Regions from separate parts of the Kribbella sp. NPDC104218 genome, predicted to be linked through region 3. Evidence: riboswitches for the same ligand, from Rfam matches in the RefSeq annotation. Region 3 holds a riboswitch; each other region holds the start of a gene.
What was found. Region 3 has a riboswitch for glycine ahead of ACZ6ZD_RS05890 (L-serine ammonia-lyase). Riboswitches for the same ligand answer to the same signal wherever they lie in the genome.
Positions count from the first base shown of each region.

Region 1: linked by a shared signal. The riboswitch ahead of gcvP (aminomethyl-transferring glycine dehydrogenase) and the one ahead of ACZ6ZD_RS05890 (L-serine ammonia-lyase) in region 3 are both predicted to bind glycine.
Region 2: linked by a shared signal. The riboswitch ahead of gcvT (glycine cleavage system aminomethyltransferase GcvT) and the one ahead of ACZ6ZD_RS05890 (L-serine ammonia-lyase) in region 3 are both predicted to bind glycine.

Region 1 is NZ_JBVJMQ010000003.1:1,310,342-1,320,461, reverse strand. It holds gene ftsR (transcriptional regulator FtsR) at 1-304, shown strand, start outside; gene ACZ6ZD_RS30815 (bifunctional nuclease family protein) at 328-819, shown strand; gene ACZ6ZD_RS30810 (MerR family transcriptional regulator) at 1,122-1,628, shown strand; glycine riboswitch at 1,649-1,741, shown strand; gene gcvP (aminomethyl-transferring glycine dehydrogenase) at 1,816-4,647, shown strand; gene ACZ6ZD_RS30800 (serine hydrolase domain-containing protein) at 4,675-5,976, shown strand; gene ACZ6ZD_RS30795 (IucA/IucC family protein) at 6,064-7,632, shown strand; gene ACZ6ZD_RS30790 (class I SAM-dependent methyltransferase) at 7,711-8,367, shown strand; gene ACZ6ZD_RS30785 (metallopeptidase TldD-related protein) at 8,407-9,813, opposite strand; gene ACZ6ZD_RS30780 (TldD/PmbA family protein) at 9,810-10,120, opposite strand, start outside.
Region 2 is NZ_JBVJMQ010000003.1:76,233-86,352, forward strand. It holds gene ACZ6ZD_RS25415 (heparinase II/III domain-containing protein) at 1-1,824, opposite strand, end outside; gene glyA (serine hydroxymethyltransferase) at 1,920-3,188, opposite strand; gene gcvH (glycine cleavage system protein GcvH) at 3,190-3,564, opposite strand; gene gcvT (glycine cleavage system aminomethyltransferase GcvT) at 3,573-4,676, opposite strand; glycine riboswitch at 4,741-4,838, opposite strand; glycine riboswitch at 4,844-4,939, opposite strand; gene ACZ6ZD_RS25435 (hypothetical protein) at 5,035-5,793, shown strand; gene ACZ6ZD_RS25440 (hypothetical protein) at 5,819-7,063, shown strand; gene ACZ6ZD_RS25445 (carboxylesterase/lipase family protein) at 7,060-8,580, opposite strand; gene ACZ6ZD_RS25450 (TetR/AcrR family transcriptional regulator) at 8,636-9,190, shown strand; gene ACZ6ZD_RS25455 (TetR/AcrR family transcriptional regulator) at 9,224-9,871, shown strand; gene ACZ6ZD_RS25460 (lysine N(6)-hydroxylase/L-ornithine N(5)-oxygenase family protein) at 9,876-10,120, opposite strand, start outside.
Region 3 is NZ_JBVJMQ010000001.1:1,249,228-1,259,347, forward strand. It holds gene ACZ6ZD_RS05870 (DUF998 domain-containing protein) at 1-138, opposite strand, end outside; gene lysX (bifunctional lysylphosphatidylglycerol synthetase/lysine--tRNA ligase LysX) at 248-3,607, shown strand; gene ACZ6ZD_RS05880 (hypothetical protein) at 3,696-4,598, shown strand; gene ACZ6ZD_RS05885 (alpha/beta fold hydrolase) at 4,660-5,487, shown strand; gene ACZ6ZD_RS05890 (L-serine ammonia-lyase) at 5,491-6,864, opposite strand; glycine riboswitch at 6,945-7,037, opposite strand; gene ACZ6ZD_RS05895 (DUF3817 domain-containing protein) at 7,035-7,382, opposite strand; gene ACZ6ZD_RS05900 (alpha/beta fold hydrolase) at 7,481-8,869, shown strand; gene ACZ6ZD_RS05905 (hypothetical protein) at 8,873-9,100, opposite strand; gene ACZ6ZD_RS05910 (aminopeptidase P family protein) at 9,273-10,120, opposite strand, start outside.

The sequences.
Region 1 (10,120 bases), on a different contig from region 3:
CGAGCTGCGGGCCGCCGCCGGCGTCTCGGCCGAGCTGCTCGACCAGCTGGAGAGCCACGGGCTGGTGGTGGCCGACGGCAAGCACTACGGCGGTGACGCGATCGTGGTCGCCCAGGCCGCGGCCGAGCTGGCGACGTACGGGATCGAGCCGCGCCACCTGCGCCCCTTCCGGACGGCGGCCGACCGCGAGGCCGGCCTGATCGAGCAGGTCACCGGCCCCCGCCGCACCGAGCAGACCGAACACCTCGCCGCCCTGACCGTTCGGTTGCACACAGCACTCGTCCGGTCCAGGCTGCCGCGGTGAACGACGCGGAGTAGGGTGGGGGAGTGCGCGAAGTCGACGTGGTCGGAGTCCGGGTTGAGATGCCCTCGAGTCAGCCGATCGTGCTGCTCCGAGAGGTCGGCGGCGAGCGGTACCTGCCGATCTGGATCGGCGCGGCCGAGGCGAGTGCGATCGCTTTCGCCCAGCAGGGGATGGAGCCGCCGCGCCCGCTGACGCACGATCTGTTCGCCGAGACCATCCGGCTGCTCGGGCACACGCTCAGCCAGGTCCGGATCGTGAACCTGACCGACGGCGTCTTCGAGGCGGTCCTGGTCTTCGACGACAAGACCGAGATCTCCGCCCGCCCGTCGGACTCGATCGCCCTCGCCCTGCGCACCGGGACGCCGGTGTACTGCACCGAGGAGATCCTCGCCGAGGCCGGGATCCCGGTCCCGGACAGCGAGGGCGGCGCCGACGAGGTCGAGGAGGAAGAGGAGGTCGAGCGCTTCCGCGAGTTCCTCGACCAGGTCACCCCCGAGGATTTCGACAAGAGCTGAGCACGTTTCGGCCTTGGGTACCGGCAAGACCGGGAAGGTAACGATTCGTGTGGGAGTCGCGACACGCTAGCGGCTCGGAGCGGTTGTCGTTGACCCTCCCAGGTCGGCGGCTTACCGTGAAGGAGTTGTGGGGTGCGGTAACTCCACGGAGGTAACTCGTTCCAGTCGGTATCCAGGGAGGCTCAGGCGTGACACGCACCGGCGACACGGATCTGACGGCGCAGACCACGTCCGAAGCACGAGCCGCGGCGGCCGCCACTGCCGGCGTGCAGGGTCTGCTCTTCGACGACGATCTGCGGCCGATGCCCGAGGATGTCGGCTTCCGCGGGCCGACGGCCTGCGCCGCGGCCGGGATCACCTACCGTCAGCTCGACTACTGGGCGCGCACCGGCCTGGTCTCCCCGTCGGTTCGCCCCGCGACCGGCTCGGGGACGCAGCGGCTGTACGGTTTCCGTGACGTCCTGTTGCTGAAAGTGATCAAGCGCCTGCTGGACGCCGGGATCTCGCTGCAGCAGATCCGGACGGCGATCGCCCACCTGAGCAAGCGCGGGATCGACGATCTGACCCAGATCACGCTGATGAGCGACGGCGCCTCGGTGTACATGTGCACCTCGCCGGACGAGGTCATCGACCTGCTGGCCGGCGGCCAGGGCGTCTTCGGTATCGCGCTCGGCGGCGTCTGGCGTGAGGTCGAGGGCTCGCTGTCCGAGCTGCCGACCGAGCGCGCCGACGGTCACGGCGAGGACGACGGCGAGAGCCACGCCAGCGACGAGCTGGCCGCCCGCCGCCGGGCTCGCATGACCGGCTGAGGTACCCTCGTTCCAGCTGTTCACCGCACTCGGGAGAGTCCCGTTCATCCAGCGGGCGCCGAAGGGGCAATTCCTCCCCGGAACCTCTCAGGCCCATGGACCGGGTGCGTCAGGCGACTCTGAAGCGTGCGTCCGCGCCGTGACAGAGGGGGAGGCCACCGGAAGCGACTAGCAACGGAGCCTCTTGATGACCGAAATATCAGCCATCTTCGCCGACCGGCACATCGGGCCGCGCCCCGATGAGGTCGCCCGGATGGTCCAGCTGCTCGGGTACGCCGACGTCGACGCGCTCGTGGACGCCGCCGTCCCGGATTCGATCCGGATCGCGGAGCCGCTGCGGCTGCCGGAGCCGGCGTCCGAGGTGGACGCGCTGACCGAGCTGCGCCAGCTCGCCGCCCGTAACAACGTCGCCACCTCGATGATCGGCCAGGGCTACTACGGCACGTTCACGCCGTCGGTGATCGTCCGCCGCCTGGTCGAGAACCCGGCCTGGTACACGGCGTACACGCCGTACCAGCCGGAGATCTCCCAGGGCCGCCTCGAGGCGCTGCTGAACTTCCAGACCGTCGTCTCCGACCTGACCGGTCTCCCGACCGCGAACGCGTCGCTGCTCGACGAGGGCACCGCGGCGGCCGAAGCCATGACCCTGGCGCACCGGTCGAACCGCAAGAGCAAGTCGAACCGCTTCCTGGTCGACGCCGACACCTTCGCCCAGACCATCGCGGTCGTCGAGACCCGCGCCGAGGCGCTCGGGATCGAGGTCGTCGTCGCGGACACCACCGACGGCCTGCCGCAGGGCGACTTCTTCGGCTTCCTCGTCCAGTACCCGGGCTCGGGCGGCGTCGTCCGCGACCTGAAGCCGCTGATCGAGGCCGCGCACGCGCAGGACACGCTCGTCGCGGTCGCCTCCGACCTGCTCGCGCTGACCCTGCTCGAGGCGCCGGGGGAGGCCGGGGCGGATATCGTCATCGGCTCGTCGCAGCGGTTCGGCGTCCCGCTGTTCTACGGCGGCCCGCACGCCGGTTTCATGTCGGTCCGCGCCGGGCTGGAGCGCTCGCTGCCCGGCCGCCTGGTCGGCGTCTCGGTCGACTCCGACGGCGCCCCGGCGTACCGGCTGGCGCTGCAGACGCGTGAGCAGCACATCCGCCGCGAGAAGGCGACGTCCAACATCTGTACGGCGCAGGTCCTGCTGGCCGTCGTCGCGTCGATGTACGCCGTCTACCACGGTCCCGACGGGCTGAAGGCGATCGCGAACCGCGTCCACGACTACGCGGGCAAGCTGGCCGCGTCGCTGCGCGCCGGTGGCGTCGAGGTCGTCCACGGCGACTTCTTCGACACCGTCCTGGCCCGCGTCCCGGGCGCCGCCGCGGACGTCGTCGACGCCGCCCGGCAGAACGGCATCTGGCTGCGCGAGGTGGACGCGGACCACGTCGGCATCTCCTGTGACGAGAAGACCGATGTCGCCGCGCTGACCCGGGTCTGCCAGTCCTTCGGCGTCCAGTACGACGACACGCTCGCGGCCCCGGCCGTCGCGGTCGCGCGGACGTCGGAGTACCTGACCCACCCGGTCTTCAACACGCACCGCTCGGAGACGTCGATGCTGCGCTACCTGCGCAAGCTCTCCGACAAGGACTACGCGCTCGACCGCGGCATGATCCCGCTCGGCTCCTGCACGATGAAGCTGAACGCGACCACCGAGATGGAGGCGGTCACCTGGCCGGAGTTCGCCGACATGCACCCGCTGGCCCCGATCGAGGACGCCGCCGGCTACGTGAAGCTGATCAGCCAGCTGGAGCGCTGGCTGGCCGAGGTGACCGGCTACGCGAAGGTCTCCATCCAGCCGAACGCCGGCTCCCAGGGTGAGCTGGCCGGGCTGCTCGCGATCCGCGGCTACCACCGGGCCCAGGGCGACGAGGGCCGCAACGTCTGCCTGATCCCGTCCAGCGCGCACGGCACCAACGCCGCCTCGGCCGTGATGGCCGGGATGAAGGTGGTCGTCGTCAAGGGCAACGAAGACGGCACGATCGACCTGGCCGACCTGCGCGCCAAGGCCGACGAGCACGCGGACAAGCTGGCCGCGATCATGATCACCTACCCGTCCACGCACGGCGTGTACGAGGAGAGCGTGACCGAGGTCTGCCAGATCGTCCACGACCACGGCGGCCAGGTGTACGTCGACGGCGCGAACCTGAACGCCCTGCTCGGCCTGGCCAAGCCGGGTGAGTTCGGCGGCGACGTCAGCCACCTGAACCTGCACAAGACGTTCTGCATCCCGCACGGCGGCGGCGGTCCGGGCGTCGGCCCGGTCGCGGTCGCCGCGCACCTGGCGCCGTACCTGCCGAACCACCCGCTGCTCGACCAGGCCGGGCCGGAGTCCGGCGTCGGCCCGATCAGCGCCGCGCCCTTCGGTTCGGCCGGCGTCCTGGCGATCTCCTGGGCCTACATCCGGATGATGGGCGGCGAGGGCCTGACCGCCGCGACGAAGAACGCCGTCCTGACCGCGAACTATGTCGCCAAGCGGCTCGAGAACGTCTTCCCGGTGCTCTACACCGGGGAGAACGGCCTGGTCGCGCACGAGTGCATCCTCGACCTGCGCCCGATGACGAAGGAGACCGGCATCTCCGTCGACGACGTCGCCAAGCGGCTGGTCGACTACGGCTTCCACGCGCCGACGATGTCGTTCCCGGTCGCGGGCACGCTGATGGTCGAGCCGACCGAGTCCGAGGACCTCGGCGAGCTGGACCGGTTCTGCGACGCGATGATCGCCATCCGGCACGAGATCGACCGCGTCGCCGCGGCCGAGTGGCCGGCCGACGACAACCCGCTGGTGAACGCGCCGCACACCGCGGCCTCGGTCATCAACGACAAGTGGGAGCACGCCTACACCCGCGAGGAGGCGGCCTTCCCGCAGTCGGTCGACCGCGCCTCGAAGTACTGGCCGCCGGTGCGCCGGATCGACGGCGCCTACGGCGACCGGAACCTGATCTGCTCCTGCCCCTCCCCGGAGGCCTTCGAGTAAGCCCGGTTCGAATTAGAGTTCGGTCCTATGACTGATGTCCGTCCCGACACCGCGGCCGCCCTGTACGCCGCGGTCGCTGCCGCTCAGAGTGAGACCAGAGTGCCGTCGCTGGCGGCCGGGGTGGTGCGGGACGGACAGCTGGTCTGGACGGGTGCGCGCGGGCGGTTCGCCACCGCGCACGGGCTCGAGCCGGGGCCGAACGTGCAGTACCGGATCGGGTCGATCACCAAGACGCTGACCGCGATCCTGGTGCTGCAGTGCCGGGACGAGGGGCTGCTCGCGCTGAACGATGCCGTGGGCAAGTATCTGCCCGGGATCGCGTTCGGTGAGCTGACCGTGCGGAACCTGCTGGCGCACTCGGGCGGGATGAACGCCGAGCCGGTCGGCCCGTGGTGGGAGCGCAACCCGGGGGTCTCGTTCGAGCAGCTGGTCGCGGCGATGGACGAGTCGCACGCGGTCGGCCCGGCTGATCGGCGGCATCACTACTCCAACCTCGGCTACGGGTTGCTGGCCGAGATCGTGGCCCGGGTGCGCGGCGCGTCCTGGCTCGACCTGGTGCAGCGGCGCATCCTCGATCCGCTGGAGATGCGGCGGACGTCGTACTTCCCGTTCGGCGCGGCGGCACAGGGGTTCTCGGTGCATCCGTTCAGCGGGCAGCTGGTCGAGGAGCCGGCGTACGACGCGGGCGCGATGGCGGCGGCCGGGCAGCTGTGGAGCACGGTCGAGGATCTGGCGAAGTACGCGCGGTTCCTGATCGATCCGGTCGCCGAGGTGCTCAGCCGGGAGACGATCGAGGAGATGGCGGCGCCGGCCGCGGCCGATCCGCGCGAGGCGCTGACGGCGTCGTACGGGCTCGGGTTGCGGCTGATCGCCGACGACCCGCATCTGTTCGTCGGGCACACCGGCTCGATGCCCGGCTTCCTGGCCGGGCTGTTCGTCGACCGTGCGCGCCGGATCGGCGCGGTCACCCTCGGGAACGCGACGAGCGGGCGGGTCACCTCGGTCGCGACCGAGCTGCTGACGACGCTGGTCAAGTACGAGCCGGCGGTCGCGCCGGAGTGGATGCCGGAGCCGGAGCTTGCCCAGGGCCACGAGTTGCTCGGCCACTGGTACTGGGGAAACAGCCCGCTGACGTTCTCGGTCGTGGCCGGCATCCTGCAGATGACGGGCGTGATGTCGACGCGGTTCTCGCCGGTCGAGCCGGATGTGTATCGCGGCCGGGACGGGTACTTCGCCGGTGAGCGGTTGCGGGTGGTCCGGCGCGGCGACGCGATCGCTCACCTCGACCTGGCCACCTTCGTGCTGACCAGGACGCCGTACGGCGAGTGAGGATGACCACGCGCGTCCGGCTGGTCACGGCGGCCGTTTCTAGTTAGGGTTCCCTAAGTAAGCGTTGCCTTACCAGGGAGAGTGGGCGTGACCTCGTCGACCGAGACGGCTGTTGCGGCGCATCTGAACGCGATTCTGCGGTGGTACACGCGGGAGGCCGGCGTGCCGGTGGCGTTCGGCGTCCTGCGGTTGACGGCCGGTGCGGCGACGGTGACTGCGCGCGTCGAGCACGCGTCGCGGACCGGCTGGCACCAGTTCACCGGCATCCTGGTGGACGGCGTGCCGCCCGCGCCCGAGGTGCTGGTCCGCGTGCTGTCGGCCGGCGCCGATCCGGCTGATGTCGACGACCTGGTGGCGCGGACGGCGGAGTCCGTGCGCAACGTCGCCCGGTTCGTCTCCGCGGGGGAGTGCGACCGCGGGCCGGGCCGCTTCCTGGAAATCGAGCAGGGGCTCCTGTTCGGGCAACTGAACCACCCGGCGCCGAAGAGCCGGGACGGACTGAGCGGCGCCGAGCTGGCGAGGTACTCGCCGGAGCTCGGCGGCCGTTTCGCAGTGCACTGGTTCGAGGCCGACACCGAATTGGTGTCCTCGGACCAGGTGGCCGGCGCGCCCTCGCTGCAGGGACTGGACGCTGTGCAGCTGATGGGCGCGCTGGCCGGTATCACTCCGTCGGGGGGCCGGGTGCTGATCCCGGCCCACCCGTGGCAGGCGGCCGCGCTGGTGCAGCGCCCGCGGGTAGCCAAACTGATCGCGGACGGCCGGGTCCGGGAGCTGGGCCCGCACGGCGCGCAGTGGTACCCGACGTCGAGTCTGCGCACGCTCTACCACCCGGACCTGCCGGTCATGCTCAAACTCTCGCTCGGCCTCCGCGTCACCGACACGAGCCGCGAGTCGACTCCGACCGAGCTGCGCCGCGGTGTGGAGATCTACCGGCTTCTCGACGCCGCCTACAACGCCGGTACGGCGACGGCGCACCCGCGGTTCACGATCGTCCGCGACCCGGCCTGGATCGCTCTCGACGAAGGCGGTCCGACGCTGACCGGCCTGGACGTCGCCGTCCGCGAGGTACCGCACGACGTCAACAGCTACGCCTGTCTGGCCGGTCTGGTCGCCCCGCGCCCGGATCGGATCAGCCGACTCAGCGAGTACGCCGGCGACGACCCGAGCGCCTGGGTGGCGGCGTACATCGACCACGTCCTCATCCCGATGCTGCACCTGTACGCCGAGACCGGCATCGGCCTCGAAGCCCACGGCCAGAACACGCTGGTCCGGCTCGACGGCCTCGGCCGGATCAAGGGCGGCGCGTACCGCGACAACCAGGGCTACTACCTCGCTTCGTCGTACCTGCGCGGTCTGTTGGCCGTCACCGGGCTGCGGGACTCGGCTCTGGTGGTGACCGACGACCAGGACGTCGACGACCTGCTCACCTGCAACCTGCTCCACAACCAGGCGCTGGCCGTAGTGGGCTGTCTGGCCGCGGATGGCATCGCCGACGAGTCGGAACTGCTCGACGTCGTCCGCGATCGCCTGATCCTTTCGCTGCCGCTCCTGCAGGCGGCCGGACCGGACGGCGACCGCCTGGCCCGCCGCTGGCTCACAGCGGACACTCTGCCGTGCAAACCCGACCTCCTCGCCCCGAACCCGCTCACGGCCTGACCCGCGCCCCGGGCCGGTGACGTAGGCTGGCGCGGTCTGCCGATCGTCCAGATCGGTGGGACGACCACGGGGAGCACCATGAATACTGGACACGTCGAGCTCGCACGGGCTCAGCAGGATCGCTGGGAGGCGGCGTATGCGCGCCATCCGCAGCTGCACGGGGCGGAGCCGTCGGCGGCCGTCCGCTGGGCCGCCGAGGCGTTCGGGGCCGCCGGCATCGATGACGTACTGGAGCTCGGCGCCGGCCACGGCCGGGACGCGCTTTACCTGGCAGCACAGGGCTTCAGCGTGCACGCCACCGACTTCAGCGAGACCGCACTCGACCAGCTGCGGCAGCACGCGCAGCGGGCCGGTCTCGACGACCGCGTGACGGCTGCGCTGCACGACGTCCGCGATCCACTGCCACCGGCCGACGCGACCGTGAACGCTGTCTTCGCGAACCTGTTGCTCAACATGGCTTTCACGCCAACCGAGCTGCAAACACTCCTCGGCGAGGTGCAGCGAGTGCTGCGGCCGGGCGGCCTGTTCGTGTACGCCGTCTGGTCGGCCGCCGACTCCTGTGCTCTTGACTGGCATGCCGTCGGCGACGGCCTGTCTGAACACGACGGCTTCGTCGGCCGCTTCTTCGACCGAGAGCTGGTCGACGACCTGTCCGCCGGCTGGCGGCCGGTCGACCTCACGGCTTATGCCGAGCCGCCACGCCAGCTTTGGCGGGTCGCAGTCGCGAAGAAATGAGCCCCGCGGACCTTGCTGGGTCCGCGGGGCGTTTGGTGCTCAGCTGGCTTGGCTGACGCTCGACATGTTGAAGTCGGGGACGAGCAGCGGCGGCGTGGCTGTGCGGGAGAACTCGTCGCCCCACTCACGGGAGAACGACGGGACCGTCGCACCGGCCTGGGTGAAGCGGGAGAGCAGGTCGACCGGGCTCTCGTTGAAGCGGAAGTTGTTGACTGCGCCGACGACCTCGCCGTTCTCGACCCGGTAGACGCCGTCCCGGGTGAGGCCGGTGACCAGCAGGGTCTGCGGGTCGACCATCCGGATGTACCAGAGGCAGGTCAGCAGCAGGCCGTCGTCCAGACCGGCGACCAGGTCGTCGGTCGTGCCGGTGGCGCCGTCGACGGACAGTGCGTAGTTGTCGATCGCTGGGGCCGCGGCTGGGGCGCCGATCAGCTCGGCGGTGTGCCGGCTGGTCATCAGCGTCTCGAGCTTGCCGCTGCGGATCCAGTCCGTCGCCGAGAGCGTGAGTCCGTTGTCGAAGACGCTCGCGGAGTCGCCGGACGCCTGCGCGATGGTGAAGGGGAAGGTCTCCAGCCCGGGCAGCGCCGGGTCGGAGCGCAGCTGGACGGCGTGCGGCGTCAGCGCCTCACCGACGCGCGTCCCGCCTGACGGCTTGGCGAACGCGCTGCGGCCCTCGAACGCGGACCGGCCGTCCAGCTCCCAGAACAGGTACGTCGTCAGGTCGGCAACCGCAGCCGGAGGCAGAACCGTCGCATGGCGGCCCGGCTCGACCGCTACGGTTCGCTGCGCCCAGCCGAGTCGGCGGACCAGCTCGGCGTCCAGCGCCAGCGGATCGATGTCAGCGAAGTCGCGCGTGGCAGCACCGGCCCACGCGGACTGGACGCGGTCGCCGGACTTTCCGGTCGCGCTGACGAAACCACGGGGGAGGGCATGCCGGATCCGCAGCCCAGCCGAGGAGCCGACGTACACCGTGACGACCTCATGGTCGGCGAAACCGAACAGCCAGCGCCCCTCGGACGTCGCCCGCTGCAGCGACTCACCCAGCGCCGGTGCGAACTTCTCGTAGACCGTCACCGACGTCTCGTCGGGTTCGTCGGCCCAGCTGTCGCTGACCGCGCCCTCGACCAGCGGCCGCGCGTCGTCGGCCGGACTGGCCGCCCGCGCGGTTGCGACAGCCGCCGCGATCAGCTCTGGCAGCGATACGTCCGTTACGAGCGATCGGCCGATGACTCCGGTCGCCGTGGCCTCACCTGCGCCGACAGTGGCGATCACGGTGACCTGCGAGCCGCGCATGGAGCCGTTGGTGGTCAGAGTGTTGTTGGCCCAGCGCAGGTTGGCGCTGGAGGTCTCGGTGACGATGATGACGCAGCCGTCGGCGCCTTCGGCCGCAGCGAGCTCCAGGCCGCGTTCAACCGTGTCCTGCGGGGTGAGCTGAATGGCGGTCACCGGCCGGCCTCCTGCGTGGTGTTGAGAATGTTGACGCCGCGGAACAGCGCGGACGGGCAGCCGTGGCTGACCGCGCCGGACTGCGCGGGCTGGGCCTTGCCGCAGTTCAGTGCGCCGTGCAGCACATACGTCTGGGGGCCGCCGACAGCTTCCATCGAGCCCCAGAAGTCGGTCGTGGTCGCCTGGTAGGCGATGTCGCGGAGCTGGCCGTCCAGCTTGCCGTTGGTGATCTTGTAGAAGCGCTGCCCGGTGAACTGGAAGTTGTAGCGCTGCATGTCGATCGACCACGACTTGTCGCCGACGATGT
Region 2 (10,120 bases), on a different contig from region 3:
GTAGGTGACCTGCTCGGCTTGTTTGGACGGAATGATCAGCGACAGGATGCGGACGCTCTGACCGGTCCGGGTGAACTTCACGACCGGAGCCGGGACCGGGTTGAAGATGGTCGGCGCGAACCAGCCCTGCGCCGGGTTGGAGCGCCCCTCTTCGACGGTCGTGCTGCCGGCCGGGATGGCGCCGTCCAGCGGGATCTGGATCAGGTGAGTCTTCATCCCCGAGCGCGGCTGCTGGGCGACCGCGACGCCGTTCGCATCGATGGTGACCTTGTGGCCGGGCGGCAGGTGCCAGAGAGTCTCGTAGCGCTGGGTCGTGCCGGACTGGCCGCGGTCGAGCGCGATGACCAGGTCCGGGTCCTTGAGGACGAGGACGTCACGGTTGCGTTCGACGCCTTCGGCGGGCTGGTCGTTGAGCTCGTAGTAGTCCGAGTTCGGCGTGCTGACCGCGCCGACCAGTTTCGTCTTGGCGTTCCGGCTCTTCGCGGTCGGGATCGTCATCACGTTGTGGGCGTACTGCGTCCGCGCCCACTCCTGCTTCTCGTTCTTCCGGTAACCCAGGTAGCCCGGGTCGATCAGCACGTCCTGCCCGTGCCAGTTGTACGTGATCGCCGTGTGGTCCTCGTGCCCGTGGTACGCCCGCGGGAACCCGAACCGGATGCTGTACGACGACTCCTGCCCGAACGGCCGGTTGTCACCCCAGCCCGTCCGCCCGAAGATGTACCCGGCCCGGAAGATCCCGGTCCGCTTGGCCGGTTTCGTCCCCTTCTTGCCCTGGGACGCGACGAACTCCAGCGGCGTCCCGGGGGCGGTCTCGAGCTTCTGCTTGTTGGTGTTGCCGATCTGGTGCAGCTCGCCGTTCGCCTTGGTCGCGAGCGCCAGCCAGAGCGCGAGCTTCTCCCGGCGCTTGTCGATCTCCGGGCCCGGCTCGGTCTTACAGGCCCGCAGCACCTCGGCCGCCCGCCCCCAGAGCCGGTAGTTGAACGACGCGTACCCGACGGACTGCTCGTTCGTCGTGCCCTCGTCGTCGATCGCGTGCACGACGGCCTCGTTCAGCCGCTTGACGGCCAGCTCCTTCAGATCGGCCCGGTCGTAGGTGCACCCGATCCCGAACAGCGCGATGCTCTCGTCGGTGCCGTGGTTGCGGATCCCGCTCCAGTGCTCGGTCATGAACTTCGCGTGGTCGTTCAGCGCGGTGTCCAGCCACTTGTACTGCGCCGGCAGCGTCCGGGCCTGCAGGCTCTTGAGCGTGGTCTGCCGGATGCAGATCAGCACGTTCGTGCGGTGCATCGTCGACTCGGTCGCGCTCGCGCCCTGCCAGGGATACGGGTTGTCGCGCACCCAGTCCTTCGCGATCGCGAGGGTCTTGTCCAGGGCCTGCCGGTTCCCCCGGTCGGCGCCGTAGACGCCGTTGCCGAGCCAGCGCAGCGAGTGCAGCCACAGGTGCCAGCTCGGATCCTTGAACGGGTCCGCGTCCCAGCGGATGTTGCCCTTGCCGTCACCGACCTTGGTCGCCGGGTGGTTGCCCCAGGCAAACTTCTCCTCGAGGACCAGGGGCAGCGAGACCTTGGTCTGGATCCCGCTGAACCCCGGGCAGGCGTACCCGGCGGCGGCCGGCCCCCGGCGCGGCGCCCGGCCGGCCGGTGCCGGCGTGCTCACCGGCGCCGCGGTCGCCGTCCGCTCCGGTTCCATCGTGCCCAAAGGGGCAGTCTGCAACTGCTCCTTGGGCAGCAGGAAGTACGCCGCGCCCGCCAGCGCCACCCCGCACACCAGCAGACATCCGAGCAGCAGCCCAACTGCGCTCTTGGCCCGTCGCCGTCCTTGCACCCCAGCCTCCTTCGTCCCGCCCCGGTAAAGACCAAGACGTGCCGAAGTGGTGAAATTGTTGCAAGAAGCACCAAAACGGAGTGGACTTTTCGGAACTAGCCGATCGCAGGATAGAGCGGGAACTTCGCCGTCAGGACGCCGACGCGCGCACGCAATTCAGCTGTGAACGACTCGCTCGGCTCCTGAATCAGAGCCGCTGCGACGATGTCGGCCACCTCCGCGAATTCGGCCGCCCCGAACCCGCGGGCCGCCAATGCGGGCGTCCCGATCCGCAGCCCAGACGAGACCATCGGCGGCCGCGGGTCGAACGGGACGGCGTTGCGGTTCACGGTCAGCCCGACCGAGTGCAGCCGATCCTCGGCCTGCTGGCCGTCCAGCGCCGAGTCGCGCAGGTCGACCAGCACCAGGTGCACCTGCGTCCCTCCGGTCAGGACCGTAATCCCGGCCGCGCGGACGTCGTCGGCCAGCAGCCGGTCCGCGATCGCCTGCGCGCCCTCGAGCGTCCGCCGCTGCCGGTCGCGGAACTCCTCCGACGCCGCCAGCTTGAACCCGACCGCCTTGGCGGCGATCACATGTTCCAGAGGACCGCCCTGCTGCCCGGGGAAGACCGCGGAGTTGAACTTCTTCGCCAGGTCGGCCCGGTTGGTCAGGATGACGCCGCCGCGCGGCCCGCCGAGCGTCTTGTGGGTGGTCGTGGTGACCACGTCGGCGTGCGGGACCGGGCTCGGGTGCAGCCCGGCCGCGACCAGCCCGGCGAAGTGCGCCATGTCGACCATCAGGTACGCGCCGACCAGGTCCGCGATCCGCCGGAACTCGGCGAAGTCCAGGTGCAGCGGGTACGCCGACCAGCCGGCCACGATCAGCTTCGGCCGGTGCTCGAGCGCGAGCCGCTCGACCTCGGCCATGTCGACCGCGAAGTCGTCCGGACTGACGTGGTACGCGACGACGTCGTACAGCTTGCCGCTGAAGTTGAGCCGCATACCGTGCGTGAGGTGCCCGCCGTGCGCGAGGTCGAGGCCGAGGATCGTGTCACCGGGGTCGAGCAGCGCGAACATCGCGGCGGCGTTCGCCTGGGCGCCCGAGTGCGGCTGGACGTTCGCGAAACCCGCGCCGAACAGGGCCTTGGCCCGGTCGATGGCCAGCTGCTCGACGACGTCGACATGCTCGCAGCCGCCGTAGTACCGGCGGCCGGGGTAACCCTCGGCGTACTTGTTGGTCAGGACCGAGCCCTGGGCCTCCATCACCGCGAGCGGTGCGAAGTTCTCGCTGGCGATCAGCTCGAGGGTGTCGCGCTGACGGCCGAGCTCGGCGGTGATGGCGGCGTGGATCTCCGGATCGAACGCGGCCAGGGACTGGTCGAGCATCTCACTCACCGCCGATCAGGGTCGTGTAGGCGGCGGCGTCCAGCAGGCTGACCTCGCCCGTGATCCGCAGCCGCAGCAGCCAGCCCGCGCCGTACGGGTCGGTGTTCACCAGGCCCGGGTCGGCGACGACGGCCTCGTTGATCTCGGCGATCTCGCCGTCGAGCGGCGCGAACAGATCGCTCACCGACTTGGTCGACTCGATCTCGCCGCAGGTGTCACCGGCGCGGACGGCGTCGCCGGCCGCGGGCAGCTCGACGTACACGACATCGCCCAGCGCTTCCCCTGCGAACGCTGTGATGCCGACCGTCGCGATGTCGCCGTCGACGGCGATCCACTCGTGCTCCGCGGTGTACTGCAGGTTGGTGGGAACGGACATGAGAGCTCCTAGGCGCGGCGGTAGAAGGGCAGGGCGACGACCTCGACGACGTCGTGGGTCCCGCGGATGTCGACGTGCAGCTGGGTGCCGGGCTCGTCGTAGCCGGCCCCGACGTAGGCCATCGCGATCGGGTGACCGAGGGTGGGGGACGGCGCACCGCTGGTGATCGCGCCGATCTGCCGCCCGGACTCCGGGTCGTGGACGGCGTACCCGCTCCGCGGCGACCGGCGTCCGGCCGAGGTGAGGCCGACGAGCACCTGCCGCGCGCCCTCGTCGCGCCGGCGGGCGAGCGCGTCCCGGCCGACGAAGTCACCCTCTTTGCCGAAGGCAACGACCCGGCCGAGCCCGGCCTCGAACGGCGTGGTCGCGGCAGTCAGCTCGTTGCCGTACAGGGGCATTCCGGCCTCGAGCCGAAGCGTGTCCCGGCAGGCCAGCCCGGCCGGCAACAGCCCGTGCGGAGCGCCGGCCGCCAGGAGTGCGGTCCAGATCCCGGCGGCGTCGTCCGGCCGGCAGTAGATCTCGAAGCCGTCCTCGCCGGTGTAGCCGGTGCGCGCGAGCAGGATGTTGCGCTCGGCAAGCGTCCCGGCGCAGATCGCGTAGTACTTCAGGTCGGCCAGCGGCAGCTCGGTGAGCGTGGCGACGATCTCGGCGGACGCGGGGCCCTGGACGGCGATCAGCGTCCAATCAGCCGTGGTGTCGCGCAGCTCGGCGTCGAAGCCGGCGATCCGCTCGACCAGCTCGTCCCGGACGGCGGCCGCGTTGCTCGCGTTCGCGACGATCAGGAAGTGTTCCTCGGCGAGCCGGTAGACGACCAGATCGTCGAGGATGCCGCCGTCCGCGGCGCACAGCATCGTGTACCGGGCGCGACCGGCGCCGATCTTCGACGGCTGCCCGACCAGGCTGTGGTCGAGCGCCTGCGCGACCTGCGGCCCGGTCAGCTCCAGCTCGCCCATGTGGGACAGGTCGAACAGGCCGGCCGCCGTCCGGACGGCGGTGTGCTCGGCGATGTCGGAGGTGTAGCGCACCGGCATCGACCAGCCGGCGAAATCGGTGAACGACGCACCGAGTCGTTGATGTTCCGCATGCAGCGGCGTTGGACGTGACGACGTCATGGCTGGGAGGCTCCCTCGGTCCGGCGTCACGGACACGTGACGCCTCTGCTGGGTGACCTCCCCGCTCTGTCATCGGTACCTGAGAGCTTCGCCGCCGGGTGTGGCGGTTTGCACCGTGGGTGCGGGTCGCCCGCAGTTGCGCGGGCACCCGGCTTTCCAGAGTTCGCCTCATCGGAACGGTCGCTTGGGCCTGAGAGATTCTGGGGAGATTTGCTCCTTCGGCGCCTCATCGTGATGGATGAGGACTCTCCCGCCCCGATTCGAACGGCGCGATATGCGGTTGAGCCGCCGACTCTAGGGTGTGCCCGGCGGCCGGGTCAATCGGCGTCCGGACCCGCTGATGTGATTGGGTCGGCGGGTGACTGCCAACGACGCCGAGGCCCGGAGCCGGCGCGCCCAGCTCGTGGTCTGGGGCGTGTACGTCGGGATCCCGGTGCTGTTCCTGATCGCGACGGTGACGATCAACCTGTCCGCCGACCAGGCGCTGGTGGACTGGAAATCGGTGCTGATCCCGGTCGCGGCGATCGCCGGCGGCTGGCTGTTCCGCGACCGCAGCCGCTGGAAGCCGGACCGCTGGGCCTCGGTCGGCGCGATCACCGGGAGCACCGCCGCGCTGTTCGGCGTCTTCGCGACGATCGTGATCGGCGGCCCGGCGCTGTTCTGCGTCCCGGCGGCCGCGATCGGCGGCGTGATCGGGTTCCTGATCGGCCGGTGGGGCGAGCGTCAGCTGCTCCGGCCCGCGGTGGCCGGGCTGGGGGACACGCCGTACGAGCTGACGTTCCGGATCCGGGGGATCAACCGGCTCCGGCTGACCGTCGGCGACACCTCAGTGACGCTGCGGGCGACCGTCCGGGCCAAGAGCGCGGACGGCGACAACACCCGGGAGAACATCCAGGACGTGCCGCTCTCGGTGCTGAAGGTGTCGGAGACCACGCTGGCCGGCGGTGAGGAGCTGGAGTACCCGATCCGCCTCGACCGGACGCCGGTCAGCACGCCCGGCCCGGCGCTCGTCGTCCAGACTCTCGCGACCGAATGGATCCTGCCGCACGACGAAGCCGTCGTACTGGCCGAGATCCTGAATCGCCGGATCGCCGCGGCCGCGGCGCCGGCGAACTGAGAGGACGGTCGCGATGTTCCGCCAGATGTCGGTTTTCGCGTGGACGCTGATGCTGCTCGGCCTGGGCGGACTGGCCTGGTTCGTGATCTGGCTGGTCCGCCGCGAGCGCTACCGCAAGTCGTTGCGGGATCGGGGCTGGACGTTCGTCGGCTCGCCGGCGTTCGCCGCGGTCGCGCGGCTGGGCAACCCGCCGTTCGGCATCGGGTTCACCCGGTCGCCGGACGATCAGATCACCGGGGCGACGAGCCAGGGCCGCCCGTTCCAGGTGATCGAGTACAGCAACGATCACTGGGGCGGCTGGGTCGGCATGGTGACGCTGTCGCGGCGGCTGCCCGAGTTGTGGATCACCGGCGGGCAGACGCAGCCCCGGTACGGCGTGATGGCGACGATGGTCCCGGTTCCGGCGCAGCTCGGGGCCGGTTGGACGGTCGGTGTCCAGGAGCCCGAGTTCGCGACCGACGTGCTGACCGCCCAGCTGTGTGAGCAGCTGTACGCGATGGCCGCCGGGCAGCCCGGGCTGAACCTGAGCATCGACGGCGACCAGCTCGTCGTCCTCGACCCGCCGCGCAAGGACGCCGAGCTCCTCGCCCCCTGGCTGGAGCAGCTCGCCGCGATCGCGGCCGCGATCGATGCGGCTCCGCTGGACCGCTGGATCCAGCCCGAGCGTGAGGCCCGGCTGACCTTCTACCAGCACCCGGACTGGTACTGGATCGGCGAGGACGACCAGCTGCTGCAGACCACCCCGATCACCCGATCGGGCCATGGGCACCGCACGAGCGAGGTGATCCGCGGCCGGGACGGCGACGGCCCGCCCTTCGTCGCCTTCACCCACCACTGGAAGACGACGCGGACCGAGTCCAGCACGGACTCCGAGGGCCGCACCACCACCCGGACCGTGACCGAGCATCACAGCGAGGCGATGCTCGGCTTCCAGCTCCCGGCGCGGATGCCGTGGCTGCAGGTCGGCCGCCGGGGCTTCGGCGGTGGGATCAGCTTCGAGAGCGAGGACTTCAACCGGCAGTTCGGGATCTTCGCGCAGGACAAGAAGTTCGCCTACGACGTGATCCACCCGCGCCAGATGGAGTTCCTGATGGCCAACCCGCCGTCGGGGTTCCAGATCGTCGACGACTGGGCCTGGTTCAGCCCCGGCGAGCACAGCCACCCGCTGGTCGCGCACAACTCCCGCTTCCTGCGGACGTTCCTGGCCGGGATCCCGCGGTTCGTCTGGCGCAATCTCGGGCTGCCGGATTCTCCTTACCCGCAGACCTAATCCAGCGGGATCGTTGCCCATAGCCCGCAGTGGTGACTGCGTGCGACGTCGGTCCGTCCGAGGTGCAGATCGAGCGACTGGACGACGTCGTCCGCTGGGCGGAACCGCGGCCAATGGGGGAGTGCCGGCGTGTTCGGGTCACCGGTATGCGCGAAGGCAGACCAGTAGTCCAGCATCGCGTTCGCGAGCCGGCGCTGATCGCCGTCGAGGGGCGCTCCGCCCACCCGGAGGTCGAACAGGTACAGCGCGTCGGCCGAGTGGTACGCGTCGTACGGGTAGCCGACGGCTGGCAGCGTCGGTGGCGCCGTCCGATCGGCGAACTCGTACGCGTACGTCGGCGCGTGGCGCGCGTAGGTCTGATTGCGGCGCAGCGTCGGGCAGGCGAAGGCGCTGTCGGTACTGACGGCTGCCCAGGTCCGGCTCGGATTCCCGAGCGGGTACCGCGCCCGGACCCGATCGGCGTGCGGGCCGAACGCCTGGTCCAGGTACTCGCCGTACTTCGCCGGGGTCAACTCCCCGAGCAGTGCGTCGTAGATGCCTTGCAGGTAGGTTCCCTCGTCGCGGGTCGTGCCGGACAGCAGTGGGACGTCCTGCGTCCGTCCCGCTTGCAGGACGACGGCCGGGTTCTCCGGGAGAATCCGGCTGCCGTAGGACAGGCCCGCGAAATCCCGGAAGATCGGCATCAGCTGCTCCGGATCCTTCTCGGCCAGACAAGCGAGGTTGCTGCAGCCGACCCGGTCGGCGGCCGCGCGGCCGCGCGTAGCCAGACTTTCCGGCGCTTCCCAGGGGGAGACGGTCGGCAGCCCCGGTGCGAGCACGTTGGCCGGGATCGGCGTCGTACAAAGCGCGCTCTGGATGATCGCGCGCTGGAACAGCCCGGCCGCGGCAGGGGAGGTGAGGTGCGCGCAGATGCTCTGGCCACCGGCGGACTGCCCGAACAGCGTCACGTTGCCGGGGTCGCCGCCGAACGCGCCCGCGTTGCGTTGCACCCAGCGCAGCGCCGCCTGCTGATCGGCCAGGCCGAACGTGCCGGAGCCGTCGAGACCTGGATAGCCGAAGTTGCCGAAGATGCCGAGCCGGTAGTTGACCGTCACCACGACGACGCCGCCGCGAACGGCGAGCCGCCGCGGGTCGTACTCGCTACCGGCGCCTTCGACGAAGCCGCCGCCGTGCAGCCAGACCATCACCGGCTTCCGCCCGGGCCGCTTCGGCGCTGTCACGTTCAGATACAGGCAGTCCTCGGCTGTGGTCTCGCTGGTCCCGGTCGGGGACTCGAGCTGCGCGCAGCGCGGCCCGAACCGGGTCGCGTCGCGGACGCCGGTCCAGCGCGCGGCCGGTTGCGGGGCCCGCCAGCGGCGCGGCGGTGCGGCGTACGGGATGCCGTTGAACTCGCGGTAGTCGCCATGATCGATACCACGGACGGCACCGCGATCGGTCCGGGCGATTGGCGGCTCGGACGGCGGGGCGGCCGGTGCGGGGAGCAGTACGGCCAGTGCCAGGGCGAGTACCTTGACCATGTTGTCCTCATCTAATCAATACCAACGTATTGTTCTGCTTGGGATGGTAGCTCACGTGAGAGGTCAGGGCGCCGCGTACGACGCGCGGCGGACGGCGATCCTGGAGGCGGTGTTCGCGCTGGTCGACACCGAGGGGGTCGCCCAGGTGACGATCCGGCGGGTCGCGGACCGGGCCGGGGTCTCGGTCGGTCGCGTCCAGCACTACTTCACGACCAAGGACGAGCTGCTGGAGGCGGCGTCCAAGGCGATCAACGAGCGCGGCGCCGAGCGGGTCGCGGAACAGGCGGCCGATGCGCCCGCCGACACGTTGCGGGCGATCGTCCGGGTGCTGATCCCGCGGGACGAGGAGGACCGCCGGTTGTTCCGCGTCCAGCAGGCGTTCGAGACCTACGCCCTGACCACACCGGCGCTCGGTGCTCGGGTGACCCAGGGCTACGCCGAGCTGGCCGCGCTGTTCGCGCTGCTCCTCGGCGGTCCCGACCGGACGGCCGACGGGCAGGAGCTATTGGCGACCGCAGTCGGTCTGGCGACCCTGACGCTGACCGACGTCATCATCCCGGCCGACGCTGAGGCGATCGTCCTGCGGCGCGTGGATCAGTTGCTCGCTTAAGCTCGTCCTCGGTCGACCAATCGGAGGAGCGTCATGGGCGCGCAACAGAGCTGGCCGGCACCACCGTCGTCGGGCGCCGCGAAGGCGCAGCGGCCGCAGAAGCGGTCCGGCCTGCGCCGGGCGGAGATCCTCCAGGCCGCGATGGCCGTCTTCGGCGAGCGCGGCTACGCCGGTGGTTCGCTGCAGGAGATCGCGGAGCGGGTCGGGATGACGCACGCCGGCGTCCTGCATCACTTCGGATCGAAGGAGCAGCTGCTGATCGCGCTGCTCGAGTACCGCGACGACTCCGACGTCGCCGAGCTCGACGGGCATATCGCGCCCCGCGGCGCGCCGCTGCTCGACCACTTGGTCGAGACCGCCGAGGTCAACCGCAAACGCCCCGGCATCGTGCAGGCCTACACGGTCCTGCTCGGCGAGTCGGTGACCGAGAACCATCCCGGCCGCGCCTTCTTCACCGAGCGCTTCACCGGCCTGCGCGACATGGTCACCAGCGCCGTCGCGGACGCGACCGGCCGCGCGATGACCGATCCGGACGTCGACCGGGCCGCCTCCGCGATCATCGCCGCGATGGACGGCCTGCAGACGCAGTGGCTGCTCGACAACGACGCCGTCGACATGCGGTCGACAGTCGAGCTGGTCATTCGCGCTCTGGTGCGCGAGCTGACCGGCCCGGCTGTCTGACCGCTCAGGCGGCCGAGCCGTCGACCAGTGAACGCGGCCGCAGTTCCTGCACGGGCTGCTGCCGGATGGCGGTGAGGATCTCGCCCGCGCGGATCGCTGTGTTCGAGAGCAATGACGAAGCGAGTCCGTGCGTGTGCTCGGTGCCGCCGCCCTGCAGGTAGATCCCTGCCTGGACGGCGTCCGTGGTCTGGACCCGGTAGTCGCGGCCGATCCGCAGCCGGCCGTACGGGTCGCGGCGGCACTCCCGGC
Region 3 (10,120 bases):
CTCGCTGAGGAAGGACGTGTGGATGTCCAGCGGGTAGCCGGCGACGGCCTCCAGGAGCAGGCTGCAGTACAGGATCCCGGCAACAATCATCATGTTGCGGGTCAGGCGATACGGAAACCCGGCGGGCACGGCGGACATGACGCCAACCCTCGCACACCGACCAAGGGCTTGGCTGTCGCCTCAGGTATACCCCTTTGGTGGAGCTAGCCCGACCGAAAGTCGGCGCCCGGAGTGGGATGATCGCAAGGTGTCCTCCGAACAGACGAAGGTGATTCCCGCCTGGCAGCAGCGCGCGGCCGTGTGGGTCGGCCGGGTCGTCGTCCTCGCGGCGGCCTGGTCCTTCATTGCGATTCCGTTGCATCTGGCCGCGCCGACCCTGGTGAAACGGGTCGACCAGGGCTTCGATTTCTTCGGGATCCCGGCCGGGCACACGTTCTTCCCGGCGGTCTACCTGGCCGTCGTCGGCAGCGCGCTGCTGCGCGGGAAACGGGCCGCGCTGCTCTGGGTGCTTTGGGTCTTCGAAGGGCTCTGGCTGCTCGGCCTGATCGCGTTCGTCGCGTTCAGCAGCGTCCAGCTGAGCAATCCGGAGTCCGCGCTCGTCGACGACCTGGACCGGATCACGGTCAAGGATCTCGAGTTCGGCATCCTGCAGGTCGTCGTGGTGGCCGCGCTGATCGTGCTGCTGTGGAAGATCCGCGGCGCGTTCCCGGCCCGGCTCGCCCAAGGGAGCCGGCGGCTCGCGATCGGGACGCTCGTCACCGGCATGCTGCTGTCGGTCGCGGTCAGCATCACCCTCACCCAGGTCTTCCCGAAGACGCTGACCGGCCAGCGGCAGAAGATCGGCTGGGCGGTCGGCGCCGCGTTCGGCCAGCCGCACAACAAGATGGACGGGCACGGCGGGCACGCCTGGGTCGGCCTGATCGTCAGCGCGATCTCGGCCGCCTCGCTGATCATCGCGTTCGCGATCTTCCTCCGGTCGGCGCGCCGGGTCCGCTACCTGACGCAGTCCGAGGAGCTCGGCGTCCGGCGGCTGCTGCTCGAACACGGTGAGCGGGACTCGCTCGGCTACTTCGCCACCCGCCGCGACAAGGCGGTCATCTTCAGCCCGGACCAGGACGCCGCGATCGCCTACCGGGTGGTCAACGGGGTCAGTCTGGCCAGTGGCGATCCACTCGGTGATCCGGTGGCCTGGCCGGGTGCGATCGAGGCCTGGCTGGCCGAAGCCCGGACGTACGGCTGGTCGCCGGCCGTGATCTCGGCCAGCGAGGAGGCCGCGCGCGCGTACGTCGACGCCGGCCTGCGCGCGTTGGCGATGGGCGACGAGGCGATCATCGACGTCGCCGACTTCAGCCTCGAGGGCCGGACGATGCGCCCGGTCCGACAGGCCGTCACCCGGGCCCAGCGCGCGGGCTACCGCGCCGAGGTCGTGCGGCACGGCGACCTCTCGCCGGCCGACCTGGCCCAGTACGTCGAACTCGCGGAGAAGTGGCGGGGCGCGCAGACCGAGCGCGGCTTCTCGATGGCGCTCGGCCGGCTCGGCGACCCGACCGACGGCCGGTGCGTGATGGTCATCGCCCGGGACGACGACGGCCACGTCCGCGGCCTGCTGTCGTTCGCGCCGTGGGGTCTGCGCGGCGTCTCGCTGGATCTGATGCGCCGCGACCCGGAGTCCGTGAACGGCCTGATGGAGTTCATGGTCGCGGCGCTGGTCGAGGCCTGCGGTGACATCGGCGTCCACCGGATCTCACTGAACTTCGCGATGTTCCGGGAGATCTTCAGCGACGCCGAGCGGGTCGGCGCCGGACCGGTGCTGCGGCTGACGAACGCGCTGCTCACCGCGGCGTCCCGCTTCTGGCAGCTGGAGAGCCTGTACCAGTCGAACGAGAAGTACCTGCCGCGGTGGTCGCCGCGGCTGATGTGTTACTCCCGCGGCGCCTCGCTCGCGCAGGTCGTGCTGGCGGCCGGGACCGCCGAGGGCTTCCTGCCCGCGCCGCGGCCGTGGACGCGCGTCGACAGCGCCGAGCAGGATCCGCACGGGATGCACGTGATCCACGCGAGTGACGGCGACACATTCGCGGCCGCCGTCCACGCACAGGAGGATGAGCTACTGCGGCCGGCGCTGCCGGAGCGCAACCTGACCGAGCAGGAGCGGATCCGGCGGACCAAACTGGTCGAGCTCGTTGCCGCGGGCATCGATCCGTACCCGGTGTCGGTGCCGCGGACCGAGACCCTGGAACGGATCCGCGAGCTACACCAGAACTTGCCGGCCGATCACCGCACCGGACACACGGTTTCGGTCACCGGGCGCGTGCTGCGGATGCGCAGCCATGGCGGGCTGGCGTTCGCCCAGCTGCAGGACGGATTGGTTCAGCTGCAGGTGATGCTGACCGCCGAGGCGTGCAGCGAGACCGCGCTCAAGCACTGGCGGCATCTGGTCGATATCGGCGATCACGTCAGCATCACCGGTGAGGTCGTGACGAGTAAGCGCGGTGAGCTGTCGATCGCCGCGACCGAGTGGGCGATGGCGGCCAAGTGCCTGCATCCGTTGCCGGACAAGCGCAAGGGGTTCACCGATCCGGAGTCCCGGGTCCGGCAGCGGCACATCGACCTCGTGATGAACCCGGAGTCGCTGCGGATGATGCGGCACCGCAGCGCCGCCGTCCGGGCGATGCGCACCGGATTCGAGAGCCGCGGCTTCATCGAGGTCGAGACGCCGATGCTGCAGGCCGTCCACGGCGGCGCGAACGCGCGACCGTTCCAGACCCATATCAACGCCTACGACACCGACCTGTTCCTGCGGATCGCGCCGGAGCTGTTCCTGAAACGGCTGAGCGTCGGCGGGCTGGGCAAGATCTTCGAGCTGAACCGCAACTTCCGCAACGAGGGCGCCGACGCGACCCACAACCCGGAGTTCACCTCGGTCGAGGCCTACCAGCCGTACGCCGACTACCACGTGATGCGCGAGCTGACCCGGGAGCTGCTGATCGAGGCCGCGACCGCGGTCTTCGGCAAGCCGGTGGTCCAGCGGCCGGACGGCGAGATCGACATCTCCGGTGAGTGGCCGGTGGTCACCGTGCACGACGCGGTCGCGCGGGCGGCCGGCGTCCCGGTGAATCCCGACACGTCGACCGAGGCGCTGCGGGAGCTGTGCGCGGAGCACGGCGTCCACACCCGGATGGACATGTCCGCCGGTGAGCTCGTCCTGGAGTTGTACGACGAGCTGGTCGAGCCGCACACCACGCTGCCGACGTTCTACACCGACTTCCCGCTGGAGACGTCGCCGCTGACCCGCACGCACCGCAGCGAGCCGCGCCTGGCCGAGCGCTGGGACCTTGTTGCCTTCGGCGCCGAGATCGGGACGGCGTACTCCGAGCTCGTCGACCCGGTCGAGCAGCGGCGCCGGCTCACCGAGCAGTCGCTGAAAGCGGCCGCCGGCGACCCGGAGGCGATGTCCCTCGACGAGGACTTCCTCAGCGCGCTCGAGTACGCGATGCCGCCGACCGGCGGGCTCGGCATCGGCGTCGACCGGGTGATGATGATGCTGACCGGCCAGAACATCCGCTCCACGCTGGCGTTCCCGTTCGTCCGTCCGGCCCAGCGGAGCTGATTCTTAACGTAGAGCTGGTTCGTTTCTCGGTGGGTCCGCCCGTACCGTTGGAGTGCGCGGGGTTGGGGCTACTGGGGTGGGTGGAGCGGTGCGGCTCGGGGTGGTTGTGGTGTTGCTGTGCGTGCTCGCGGCATGCGCGCCGGCGCCTGTTGCGGGCGGGCGTGAGCCGACGCCTACGCAGGGCACGTCGGCCGTGGGGTCGGCTCCGGCCCGTGGCCCGCTGGACCAGGCGGCGTACCAGGCCGAGCTGGTGAAGATCGAGAAGGGCCTCGGCGGGAACCTGCGCGCGCTGGCTCGCGCGCAGACGGCCGAAGGGCTCGCGCAGGCGATGGGTGATCTGTCGAAGGCGCTGAACAAAGCGTCGGGTCAGTTGGCCGCGATCACGGTCGCCGCGCGGCTGAGCGGCGTCCATCAGCTGTTGCAGGATCGGATCGGGGTCGCCGCGTACCGGCTGGCCGATTCGGAACAGGCCGAGCTGGATGCGCGCTGTGGTGGCGGCGCGTACACCTCGGAGAAGGTGCAGCGGCAGCTGCGGGCCGATCTGCAGCCCGCGTTCAAGGCGCTGACGGCGCGCGAGCTGGTCTTCGGCGGCAGCCTGCCGAACCCGGGGAAGGCGCCGGTGGCCGAGCGGCCGGCGAACGGCGCGACCGTCGTCCGGCGCGGCGAGGCCGGGACCGGGCGGCTGGAGATCACCAACGGGACGTCGAAGGATGTCGCGATCTCGGTCGTCTCGGACGGGAAGCCGCCGCGGGAGCCGCACGTGATGACCTACATCCGGGCCGGGAAGGCGGCCGCGATCACGCGGATCGGCGGGCCGTACCACCTGTATTACAAGAGCGGCGCGGAGTGGAGCTCGGAGCGGCGGCAGTTCGCGACCGGGTGCTCGTTCCAGAAGTTCGAGCAGGCGTTCGGCGCGGACAAGTCGTGGAAGATCGACCTGCAGCGCACCGTCTCCGGTAACGCGCCGACCAAGTCGGTGGAAGCGTATTAGGGTTATGTGACATCGGCCATGTCACGATGACAGGACGCCGTCCCGCGGTCACGATGAGGTCATGAGCGCAACCGCGACGGTCACCGTGGCCGGGGTCCCTGGGGTCGAGGTCGCCTACCACCGCAAGGGCGCCGGCGAACCGCTGGTGCTGCTGCACGGGATCGGCCACCACTGGCAGGCCTACGACCCGGTGATCGACGAGCTGGCCGAGCACCACGACGTGATCGCGCTCGACTTCCCCGGTTTCGGCGCCTCCCCCGACGTCCCGGACGGCGTCCCGGACGAGCTCGACAGCTTCGCCTACACCGTCGACGCGCTCTGCCGGGCCCTCGACGTCGATCGGCCGCACGTCGTCGGCAACTCCCTCGGCGGCCTGGTCGCGCTCCGCCTCGGCCAGCTCGAGCTGGCCCGCACCGTCACCGCGCTCTCCCCGGCCGGCTTCTGGTCACCCCGCGAGAACCGCTGGGCGATCAGCCTCCTCACCAACCTGCGCCGCGTCGCCCGCCGTACCCCCGAACCGACCGTACGCCGCCTCTCCCGCACCCCCGCCGGCCGCCGCGTCCTCACCGGCACCATCTACCACCGCCCGGCCCTCCGCGCCCCCGAAGCCGTCGTCGCCGAATCCCGCGCCCTCCGCGACGCCCCCGCCTTCGAACGCGTCGCCGCTCACGCCCGAGCCGGCGAAACCTTCCACGGCGACGTCCCCGCCGTCCCCGTCACCATCGCCTGGGGCACCCACGACCGCATCCTCCTCCCCATCCAAGCCGCCCGAGCCCACCTCCAACTACCCAAGGCCCGCTCCGTCCCCCTCCTCAACTGCGGCCACGTCCCCATGAACGACGACCCACCCCTGATCACCCGAACCATCCTCGAAACCACCAAAGGCTGAGGATCAGCACTCGATCACGTTGACGGCGAGGCCGCCGCGGGAGGTCTCCTTGTACTTGATCTTCATGTCGGCGCCGGTTTCGCGCATGGTCTTGATGACTTTGTCGAGGGTGACGACGTGGACGCCGTCGCCGTGCATGGCCATCCGGGCGGCGTTGATGGCTTTGACCGAGGCCATGGCGTTGCGTTCGATACAGGGGATCTGGACGAGGCCGCCGACCGGGTCGCAGGTGAGGCCGAGGTTGTGTTCCATGGCGATCTCGGCGGCGTTCTCGACCTGTTCGGGGGTGCCGCCGAGGACTTCGCAGAGGCCGGCGGCGGCCATCGAGCAGGCCGAGCCGACCTCGCCCTGGCAGCCGACCTCGGCGCCGGAGATCGAGGCGTTCTCCTTGTAGAGGACGCCGATCGCGGCCGCGGCGAGCAGGAAGCGGACGACGCCGTCCTCGGTCGCGCCCGGCACGAAGCGGCGGTAGTAGTGCAGGACGGCGGGGATGATGCCGGCCGCGCCGTTGGTCGGGGCGGTGACGATGCGGCCGCCGGAGGCGTTCTGCTCGTTGACGGCGAGGGCGAACAGGTTCACCCAGTCCATCACCTTGAGCGGGTCGACCGACCAGGGGTCGCGGGTGAGCTTGGTGTGCAGCAGGTGCGCGCGCCGCGGGACCTTGAGCCCGCCGGGCAGGACGCCCTCGGTCTCACACCCCTCCTGCACGCAGTCCTGCATGACCTGCCAGATGTGCAGCAGGCCGGCGCGGATCTCCTCCTCGGTCCGCCAGGCGAGCTCGTTGGCGAGCATCACCTCGCTGATCGACAGCCCGGACTCGCGGCACCGGTCGAGCAACTCCGCGCCGGTCCGGAACGGGTACTTCAGCACGGTCGTGTCCGGGACGATCCGGTCCCCCGCGGCGGCGTTCTCGTCGACGACGAACCCGCCGCCGACCGAGTAGTACGTCCGCTCCCGCAGGACGGCGCCGTCGGCCCCGCGGGCCAGGAACGACATCCCGTTCGGGTGGTACGGCAGGGCTTTACGCCGGTGCATGATCAGGTCGGTGTTGTCGTCGTACGCGATCTCGTGCGTCCCGTTGAGCCGCAGCCGGCCGCGCTCGCGGATGGTCTCCACGCGGGCGTCGACGGAGTGCGTGGCGACGGTCTCCGGGTCCTCGCCCTCGAGACCGAGCAGCACCGCCTTGTTACTGCCGTGGCCGTGCCCGGTCGCGCCGAGCGAGCCGAACAGCTGCGACTCGACCCGGGTGGTCGCGGTCAACAGGCCGTCGGCCACCAGCCCGTGGACGAACGTCCGGGCCGCTCGCATCGGGCCCACGGTGTGTGAGCTCGACGGGCCGATCCCGATACTGAACAGGTCGAAAACACTGATCGCCATCCGTGTGGAGGTCCCTTCCGGTCGTCGTTGACCGAGTGGTGTCCTCCCCACTCTGTTGGACCGATGTCCTCCAGAGGTGCCTCGCCCGTACGGTGAAGGTGCCTGAGAGATTCTTGGGGAGAGTTGCTCCTACGGCGCCCGGGTCGAGCCCAGGTCTCTCCCGCACGGGTTCATGCGGCTGTTGAATTAGCTTCCGCACGCGACGGTACGGCGGCCTGCTGGCCGCCGTCAATCCGGCCGGTCCGCACTGCCCAGATCTCGAAGAACCAGGTGAACAGCGGCGGAACACTCGCGGCCAGCGCGACCAGCGTGACCGGCCAGGACCAGCGCAGCGGGCCGCGGACGAGCAGCACCGTGAGCACGTAGACGACGAAGATGCCGCCGTGGATCGGGCCGAAGATCTTGACCCCGATCTCGTTGTCGGACAGCACGTACTTGAACAGCATGCCGATCAGCAGGCCTGTCCAGGAGACCGCCTCGGCGATCGCCACCACCCGGAACCACCGTGAGTGTGTCATCGCGCCCGACCCTAACAAGCCCCTCAAACGACAACCGGGGTGGTCCAGGGGGCGTTCCCCGATGCCCGCGAGCAAGCGATTACCGAAGACTCGAGGAAATGAGACCCAGAGCACTCGCGTGGACTGTCGCCCTGACCGTCGCCGCTTCCAGCCTCACCGTCCTCCCGGCCTCGGCCGCCGTGCAGTGGAAGGACTGCGTGGCCGAGGGCAAGGACGACCCCGCGGTCGTCCAGGGTTCCGAATGCGCGACGCTGCGGCTGCCGGTCGACTGGCGGAACCCGAACGGTCCGACCTTCGGGTTCGAGATCGCCCGCCGGACGGCGAAGCAGCAGCGCCTCGGCGTCCTCGTCTTCGGGCCCGGCGGCCCAGGGGACTCCGGCGTCGACCGGATCAAGACCGGGATCAGCCGCTTCAGCCCGCAACTGCAGGACCGCTTCGACATCGTCAGCTTCGACCCGCGCGGCATCGGCCGCAGCAACCCGGTGAAGTGCTCGGCCGAGCTGATGGCCGCGATGCCGTCCCCGATCATCAAGAGCGCCGCGGAGTTCACCGCGACCCTCGACTTCAACCGCCGCCTCGCCGCCGACTGCCGCGAGCACACCGGCCCGCTCTACGACCACGTCGACACCTGGCAAACCGTCCGGGACGTCGACGCCATCCGCCGCGCCCTCGGCGAACGCCAGATCTCCTTCCACGGCAGCTCGTACGGGACCCAGCTCGGCGCCCAGTACGCCGAGACCTACCCGCGCAACGTCCGGGCGATGGTCCTGGAGAGCGTGCTCGACCACAGCCTGGCCGGGCCGCGCCAGTTCCTCGACGTCCAGGCCGCCGGCGTCCAGGACTCGTTCGACGAGTTCGTGAAATGGTGCGACCGGACGCCGTCCTGTGCCCTGCACGGTCAGGACGTCCGGGCTGTCTGGGCCGATGCGCTGGCCCGGGCCGGCAACCCGTTCCAGCTCAGTTTCAGCACCTTCCGGATGCTTTACGGACCGCAGTGGAACGCTCTCGCCGACTCGCTGAAAAACCTTGCCCTCAGCAAACAATCCGCCGCGCTGACCGCGCACACTTTCATCCCGTTCTGCCAGGACTGGAACCTGCGCGTCACCAACTACCGCGACTACGCGAGGCTGCTGAACCGGATCGCCGACAAGAACCCGGACATGCCGTACCCCGGCCAGCTGATGGCCGTCTCGGTCTGCCTGGGCGCACCCAAGGCCAACAACCCGCAGCATCGCCTCAACGTCCGCAACCTGAGTACGCCGATCCTGCTCGCGAACGCGTTGCACGACCCCGCGACGGCGTACCCGATGGCCCGGAGCGTCGAGCGCCAGCTCGGCCGGCACGGCGTCCTACTCACCTACGCGGGCTGGGGACACGGCAGCTACAACAAGAGCGCGTGCATGCAGTCGGCGGTCGACAGCTACCTCATCGATCGCACGGTGCCGAAGCGGGGGACGACGTGTGCCGCCGTCCAGCCGACCGGCTGAACCTCAGACCGCGACGCCGGTGATCTCGAGAACCCGGTGCAGGTGATCGCCCCGGCGAGCGCGCTTCGACAAGGCGCTCAGCTCGGTGCAGGCGGCGTCGAGCGCCTGGGCCTGCGTCCGGCAGCGATCGACATACCAGAACGGATCGTCGGGCTGCGGGTCGTCCGCGTCGTCGATATCGGCGTACCAGTGCGCCGGGCCGTAGTGGACGACTCGCACTCGTAGGTTCATCACGGCTCCCCCGTTGGATCTCCCCTGATCCGGAATCCGAATCCGGCCGGCGCGTGACCGCGGCCCCCCACTGTCACGCGCCGGGCCGAGTTCGACCCTCCCCGACGACTACATCGTGCGGCGACCGGTTTGCGTTACCGCACGTGACTACTAATTTTAAGTGATCGATTGACTACTGTCCGTTAAGACACTGCTTGGTCCACGCCTCGAGCCCGTCGGTGGTGATCGGCAGCGCCTCGGTGAGGATCTCCAGCCGGTCGGAGTGCACGACGACGTTGTCCTCGATCCGGATCCCGATCCCGCGCAACTCGGGCGGGACGGTCTCGTCGTTCGGGTGGAAGTACAGCCCCGGCTCGACCGCGAGCGCCATCCCGGCCTCGAGATCACCGGCGAAGTAGGTCTCCGGGCGGGCCGCGTCGCAGTCGTGGACGTCGAGGCCGATGTAATGCCCGGTGCCGCAGACGATGAACCGGCGGTGCTGCTGGCCGTCCGGCCCGAGCAGCTCGTCGATCGACACATCGAGGATGCCCCAGTCCCGCAGTCCTTCGGCCAGCACGACCATCGCCTCGTACTGGAAGGCCCGGTACGGCGCTCCGGCCTTGACCGCGCCCAACGCCGCGAGCTGCGCCTTGTGCACCAGGTCGTGGACCTGACGTTGGGCCGCGGTGTACTCGCCGGTCGCCGGGAACGTCCGCGTCACATCGGCGGTGTAGAGCGTGCGGGTCTCGACACCGGCGTCCAGCAGGATCACGTCGCCCTCGTTGACGGCGCCGTCGTTCCGCACCCAGTGCAGCACCGGGGCATGCTTGCCAGCAGCAACGATCGAGGCGTAGCCGACGCCGTTGCCCAGCGTCCGGGCGCGCCGGTCGAAGGTGCCTTGCAACCAGCGCTCGCCGCCGCCGCGAATCGCCTCCGGCAGCTCGCGCGCGACGTCCTCGAAGGCGACCACGCTAGCCGCCACGGCCTCGCGCAGCTGTTCCAGCTCCCAGTCGTCCTTGATCCGGCGCAGCTCGGCCAGGC